Regions from separate parts of the Bacillus sp. M5A3_1b genome, predicted to be linked through region 3. Evidence: riboswitches for the same ligand, from Rfam matches in the RefSeq annotation. Region 3 holds a riboswitch; each other region holds the start of a gene.

Region 1 (2,204 bases), on a different contig from region 3:
ATGGTGGTATGAATAGCGTACACGATGCCATTTATTTTAATGTCCCATTTGTTATAATTCCACACGATAAAGACCAGCCAATGATAGCGCAAAGATTAACTGAACTTGAAGCCGCACATCGGTTATTGAAAGAGAATGTTAATGTGCAAACTTTAAATGAAGCGGTAACAGACGTTCTTTCAAATGAAAAATATAAACATGGTATACGAAAACTGAATGATAGTTTTTTAGAATGTGGTGGTACTAAAGAAGCAATTGCAGTGATTACATCTCTTTTAAATAAATAGTTTAGACAATATAAAAGCATAGAGGCACTACCTTTATGCTTTTATATTATTATACTGCAAACTGCACAGCAGTATTTGCATGTAAAAAAGCGGTATCAAAAACAGGTACAGTAAGGTCGTTTTGGGAAATGAGCAATGGTATTTCAGTGCAGCCTAGCAATATACCTTCTGCGCCATTTTGAATTAATGAGTTTGTAATTTGTAATAGCTTTTCTTTTGATGTTTCTGAAATAATTCCTTTACTTAATTCATTTAAAATAACATGATGAATAAAATTTCTTTCCTCTTTATTTGGAATAATTGTCTCAATGTTATAGTTCGCTAGACGTGATTTATAGAAGTCTTGTTCCATCGTTTGTTTCGTACCTAATAGTCCGATCCGTTTTATATTCTGCTCTACCATTTCTTTAGCACTTACATCACCAATATGAAGAAGTGGAATAGATATTGCCTGTTCTACTTCTTCAGCAAATAAATGTACCGTATTGGAACACATTAATAAACATTCAGCCCCGGACTTTTCAACCTTTTTTGCAACTGTGACTAATTCGTTTTTCACTTCTTCGTATTGATGATTTTGTAATAAAGTAGTTACTTCACCAAAGTCCATGCTATATAAAACAAGCTTCGCATTTTGATCGTATTGAGAGAGTGTAAGTGTATTAATATGTTTATAGTATAACGATGTAGCTTCCCAACTTAGTCCACCAATTAAACCGATTACTTTCATCGTACATTCCTCCCGTTACTATTTTGAATTCATTATTTCATAATTCCGATAAGAATACAATGATTTAAATGTACCGTTAAACGAAAAATAAAAAATAATTAGAAAAGTGTTGAAATTTACACTTATTAATGCCATAATACAAATTACAAATTAATACTTATCCAGAGAGGTGGAGGGAACGGCCCTATGAAACCTCAGCAACCCCTATATAACTTTATAGGAAGGTGCTAATTCCGCAGAGGACACGACGTGTTTTTTGGAAGATAAGAGGATTCTTGAACGTGAAGAAAATGACCTCTTATGTAAGGGGTCATTTTTTGTTGTATAGAAAGGGAGTGTCGATGCATAATTCATTTTCAAAATAAATATAGAGTAATAAAAGTTGACTAATACGGGAGGGGAATTGTAATGAACAAATTATCAACAAAGTTAGTAGTAGCAATCGGAATTGGAGCAGCATTATACGGGATATTAGGGCTTTGGGGATTTTCTATTGCACCAAATACATTTATTAAACCTGCATTAGCTATTTTAACCGTTTTTGGAGCGTTATTTGGTCCAGTGGCAGGACTGTTAATAGGACTTATCGGTCATACCGTAACAGATACAATCGCTGGATGGGGTATTTGGTGGGGGTGGGTTATTAGTTCAGGCATTATCGGCTTTGCAATGGGACTCATTCAAAAAAGAGTTAGCTTTAGTGTGAAAAACGGGACGTATAATAAGCGGGATATTTCTTATTTAGCCATTACTGGGTTAATTGGTATTGTCATTGCTATTATATTTGCTGGGGCATTCGATGTTATTGTCATGGGAGAACCATTTGACAAAATTGTTATACAAGTATTAGGAGCGACAATTGCGGATGTTATTGTATTTTTAGTTCTTGGATTGCCAATTACAATAGGTCTAGCTAAATCTAATAAGAAACATACACATTTAAAAATTGAAAAGTAGGGATGTTAACATGCAACCAATCATTTCTTTTGAACAATTCAGTTTTCAATATGAACATGCTGCGCAGCCTACTGTAAAAGACATTACATTTCATATATACCCTGGAGAAAAAGTACTAATCGCTGGACGAAGTGGTTCAGGGAAGTCAACGTTAGCTCATTGTATAAATGGGCTAATCCCCTTTTCTTATGAAGGGATTAGTACTGGTAATATTTTAATTGCCGGAGAAG
Region 2 (2,204 bases), on a different contig from region 3:
AGAGCTTCTACATTCCCTTTTTTTGTTGTAAATACTTTGGATACATTTTTTAATTCAATCATTATCGTCAGCTCCTACCAAGATGGTAAAACTGAACCATCAAATTTTTTCTCGATAAATTCTTTTACTTCTTTAGATTGATAAGCTTTCTTTAATTTATTTACAACAGCATCATCTTTATTTTCAGTACGAACAACGACCCAGTTTACATATGGTGAATCTTTTCCTTCACGGAAAATAGAATCTTTCGCAGGGCTTAATTTTGCACCTAATGCAAAGTTTGTATTAATTGCAGCTGCTTTCACTTCACTTAGTTGTGTCGGTAATTGAGATGCCTCTAATTCAACAATCTTTAAATTTTTTGGATTTTCAATTACATCTTTCGCAGTCGCTTTTTCTGTAGCCTTTGGATCCACTTTTAAAACGCCTGCTTTTTCAAATAGCTTTAAAGCTCGAAGTTCATTCGTTGGATCATTTGGTACAGCGATTGCGTCGCCCTCTTTTAAGTCTTTTACATCTTTTATGTCTTTAGAATATACGCCCATAGGGAATGTTACTGTTGAAAATACTTCAGTTAATTTCATATTACGTTCCGCTTTAAATACGTCTAAATATGATTTCGTTTGATAGCTATTTACATCGAGGCTTTTTTCATCTAAAGATACGTTCGGTGCTACATAATCATTAAATACTTTTACATCAATCTCGAGTCCGTCTTTCGCTGCCACTTCTTTTACCTTTTCAAAAATTTGTTCATGTGGTCCACCTGTTACACCGACAGTAATCTTTTTCTCATCTAATGCTTTTACCTCTTTATCAGAATTAGCACCACATGCACCTAACAATAATACCGCTCCACTTACAATGCTCAATAATACTTTTCTCATCTATAGTTCCCCCTTCATATACGTTCCAAAATAAAAAGCACCTCTCAAAAATAAGAGAGGTGCCGAATAGATAAAATAGGTTCCTCTCTTATCTTCCAAAACGAAAACTCGTTTTGCAGGAATTAGCACCTTAGCTTATACGTCATAAGCTCGGTTGCCGGGCATCATCGGGCCAGTCCCTCCGCCACTCTTGATAAGAGTATGTGTATGTAGTTTTTTAATATGGTACTAATAGTAAATCTTACAAAAAGAATTGTCAATGTTATTTTCTGAATATATTTTATTTTAAGGTAATAGAAACGTTACCTTTCTTATGTCCCTTTTCCACATACATATGAGCTTCAGCAATTTCTTCTAATCGGTAAGTTTTATCAATAACAGGTTTTAAATGTTCTGTTTCAGTTAGTTCTTTTAGTAGAATCATATCCTCTTTACTTACCTTTGCCATCATTCCATTAACAGATACATATTTTCCATTGGGTGTTAATGCATTTGTACAAAGGGATTTTTTATACTTTCCAACTGCATCAAATATAATATCGTAGCGCTCGCGCCTCTTAGTAAAATCTTCTTTCGTATAATCAATTACTTTATCAGCTCCTAAAGATTGAACGAGTTCAAAATTTGAATTACTACAAACACCCGTAACGGTTGCACCGAAATATTTAGCAAGTTGTACAGCAGCTGTTCCTACCGATCCTGAGGCACCATATATGAGCACTTGTTGCCCTTTTTTTATACAACCCTTTCTCAGGAAATGTAATGCTGAAGTTCCACCAAAAGGAATAACTGCCGCTTCTTCATACGTCACATTGGTAGGTTTTAATGTTATTAATCCACTTTCATGTACGCATGTGTACTCGGCATAACCACCGAGGTTTAGTTCTGTTAATGCAAAGATAGAATCTCCTTTTTTAAATTGGGTTACATCTGTTCCTATTTCTTCGATTTCACCGGATAACTCTACGCCAAGTATAGGTTTTCTCGGTTTTCTGAAACCTAATATGATCCGCATAGGAATCCAAAATAAGAGGGGACTATTAAAACCGCGTATTCTACAATCTCCAGTCGATACACTTGTTGCGTGAATTTTAATTAATACTTCGTTCTTTTTAGGTGTAGGTTTCTCTATATTTTGAAGCTGAAGAACGTTAGGTGGTCCATATTTTGTGCAAATCATTGCTTTCATAATAACCTCCCGAATTTCGTTGTTTTTATTTACATCATATTTAAACCTTTCATCAAACATGTTGTTATTTAGAGCTGAATTTAAATAATGACATTGGAAATCATATAGATTTAACAGATGAAAAAGTG
Region 3 (2,204 bases):
CGCTAAGAAAGACATCGCCTCATTCATTTTTGCTTTATATTGAATCGACACGTCACGAATTTCTGTCGCATACTTCTCATCTGTCCCTGGTGTCACAATCAAGGCATACATATCTATAATTTCATCACCTTCGCGGCTCGGAAAATATTCATGTGGTGCGGTGCTATCAAAAATTGCAAACCCTAATTCTCTTACGATAACCATATCAAGACTATTTGGATCAAATCCACAATGATATACTTCAACTTCAAATCCTTTTTCTTCTGCTGCCTTAGCTAATTTTTTAAGCATTGTTGATTTCCCAGATCCTGGGCGTCCTTTTATAAAATAACGATGTGGTAATCCCTCTGTTAAATTAGGAACAAAATCAACTGCTCCTTTCGGTGTAGCTGCCCCTAAAAACCGATGTTTCACAAGCGATTGTTTCCCGCCTTTATCTGTAAATAACTTCTGAATCAGCTGATCGGTTAGTTCATTTGCTTTATTAAAATCAATATTATTAATATATATTTTCTCCCACTCGTCATGTATAACTAGTGCCTCGTTAAAACAAGCGTAAGCAGTTTGAAAAGCCTTGCTTGCTTCTGAAACAAATCGTTCAATTTCCACCTTCTGCTTTCTTAATTTATCTGAGTCCCAAGCAACCCCTAAATTAATATACTCTTCCACAACTCCTGGCATTTTCGGCTCAATAACATGCGGTGATGTTCCATCAACAATTCCTACTTTTAACTTCGGGATAATTACACCATCAACCGATTTATTATCAGAAGAGCAGTGTAAAAATTCAATATCATATCCTTTTTCAACCCACTCGCGACCTATTGCTTTGATTAAAGAAGATTTCCCGGTCCCAGGACCACCCTTTAAAATAAATAACCTGTTTAGCCCTTTTAAATTCTCATCGTATAAATTATGAAATCCTCTAGCTGTATTTCCACCAGCGTAATAATTCAATACATTCCCTGTCACTGCACTCACTCCTTCGCAGCATTCTATTTACATAAGCTACAATATGCGAGCAACTTTATTTGGGTGAATACCTATTTTGTATTGCACGAAAAAAGGAAATGAATTACAATTTAAAAAGTAGTGAATATTCAGAAATGAAAACTTAATATGTCTTTATCAAGAGAGGCAGAGGGACCGGCCCTTTGACGCCCAGCAACCTCAGTTTATACAAACTGAATAGGTGCTAATTCCTGCAAAATGCATTGCATTTTGAAAGATAAAACGTAACTATTGTGTACAAAACTCATCTTTCTTGATTATGAAAGGTGAGTTTTTTTATTTCAAAACATATATTGGAGGTATTTAAAATGAAAGTAATTGACCTATCACAAACATTTGAAAACAATATGTCCCAATTCCCTGGAACACCAAAAATCAATTTAGGAGCCATTACAAGCGTTGAAGAGACAGGCTATCAAGTTACAGACTTTCATTCTGTCGTTCATGTTGGCACGCATTGTGATGCTCCTGCTCATTTCATTTCAGGCGCAACGACTATTGATCAATTACCCCTAGATCAATTTGTAGGCGAAGCTGTTCTTATTGATGTAACTCATGTACAAGAACGAAAAATACCTAAAGAAGTATTACACAACGCTGACATAAAAGAAGGTGATATTGTCATTTTCCATTCCAATCTCTCTACGAAATGGAATACAGAAGCATATGAGAAAGAAGCTTTTTATCTTTCTGAAGAATTAGCTGAAGAACTAGTTCAATTAAAAGTAAAATCTGTCGGTTTAGATTTCATCTCTCCTGATGAGGTAACGACAGAAACATCGCCAATTCATCACATACTACTTGGGAATAATATTTATTTAATCGAAAACTTAACCAACTTAGATGCAATTAACACGAAACGTTTCTTTTTCTCAGCGGCACCTTTAAAAATTAAAGATAGCGACGGTGCTTTCGCAAGGGCATTCGCTGTAATTTTTTAAACAAACTATACAAAAAAGCAAAGATCATCACTGACCTTTGCTTCTATTTTTTTTATTTAAACTAAGAAAGAATTGCTCGACACGAGGACGTAACCAAGCTAAATAATCTTTCTCTTTCTTCTTTGTACAAGCTATTTCTTCCCCATCTACCATTCCGACAAGCTCTAGCTCTAACAGTTGCCTCGTAAATGCTAACATATTTATTTCTTCATCTGGATACTCTTCTTTTAATTTCTCCTCAATTTCCCCCAA

What was found. A riboswitch is a leader RNA that binds a small molecule or an ion and turns the genes downstream of it on or off. The one in region 3 is predicted to bind S-adenosylmethionine.
Region 1: linked by a shared signal. The riboswitch ahead of ACLBWW_RS12575 (ECF-type riboflavin transporter substrate-binding protein) and the one ahead of ACLBWW_RS25050 (cyclase family protein) in region 3 are both predicted to bind S-adenosylmethionine.
Region 2: linked by a shared signal. The riboswitch ahead of ACLBWW_RS25720 (MetQ/NlpA family ABC transporter substrate-binding protein) and the one ahead of ACLBWW_RS25050 (cyclase family protein) in region 3 are both predicted to bind S-adenosylmethionine.

What each region holds. Positions count from the first base shown of each region.
Region 1 covers NZ_JBKEZY010000004.1:8,598-10,801, forward strand. Annotated here, with positions in the region: gene ACLBWW_RS12565 (macrolide family glycosyltransferase) at 1-287, shown strand, start outside; gene ACLBWW_RS12570 (aspartate/glutamate racemase family protein) at 337-1,017, opposite strand; SAM riboswitch class I at 1,172-1,287, shown strand; gene ACLBWW_RS12575 (ECF-type riboflavin transporter substrate-binding protein) at 1,426-1,974, shown strand; gene ACLBWW_RS12580 (ABC transporter ATP-binding protein) at 1,985-2,204, shown strand, end outside.
Region 2 covers NZ_JBKEZY010000013.1:78,578-80,781, reverse strand. Annotated here, with positions in the region: gene ACLBWW_RS25725 (methionine ABC transporter ATP-binding protein) at 1-62, opposite strand, end outside; gene ACLBWW_RS25720 (MetQ/NlpA family ABC transporter substrate-binding protein) at 75-887, opposite strand; SAM riboswitch class I at 973-1,087, opposite strand; gene ACLBWW_RS25715 (NAD(P)-dependent alcohol dehydrogenase) at 1,168-2,076, opposite strand.
Region 3 covers NZ_JBKEZY010000012.1:76,449-78,652, reverse strand. Annotated here, with positions in the region: gene ACLBWW_RS25055 (PRK06851 family protein) at 1-972, opposite strand, end outside; SAM riboswitch class I at 1,123-1,235, shown strand; gene ACLBWW_RS25050 (cyclase family protein) at 1,320-1,952, shown strand; gene ACLBWW_RS25045 (hypothetical protein) at 1,980-2,204, opposite strand, start outside.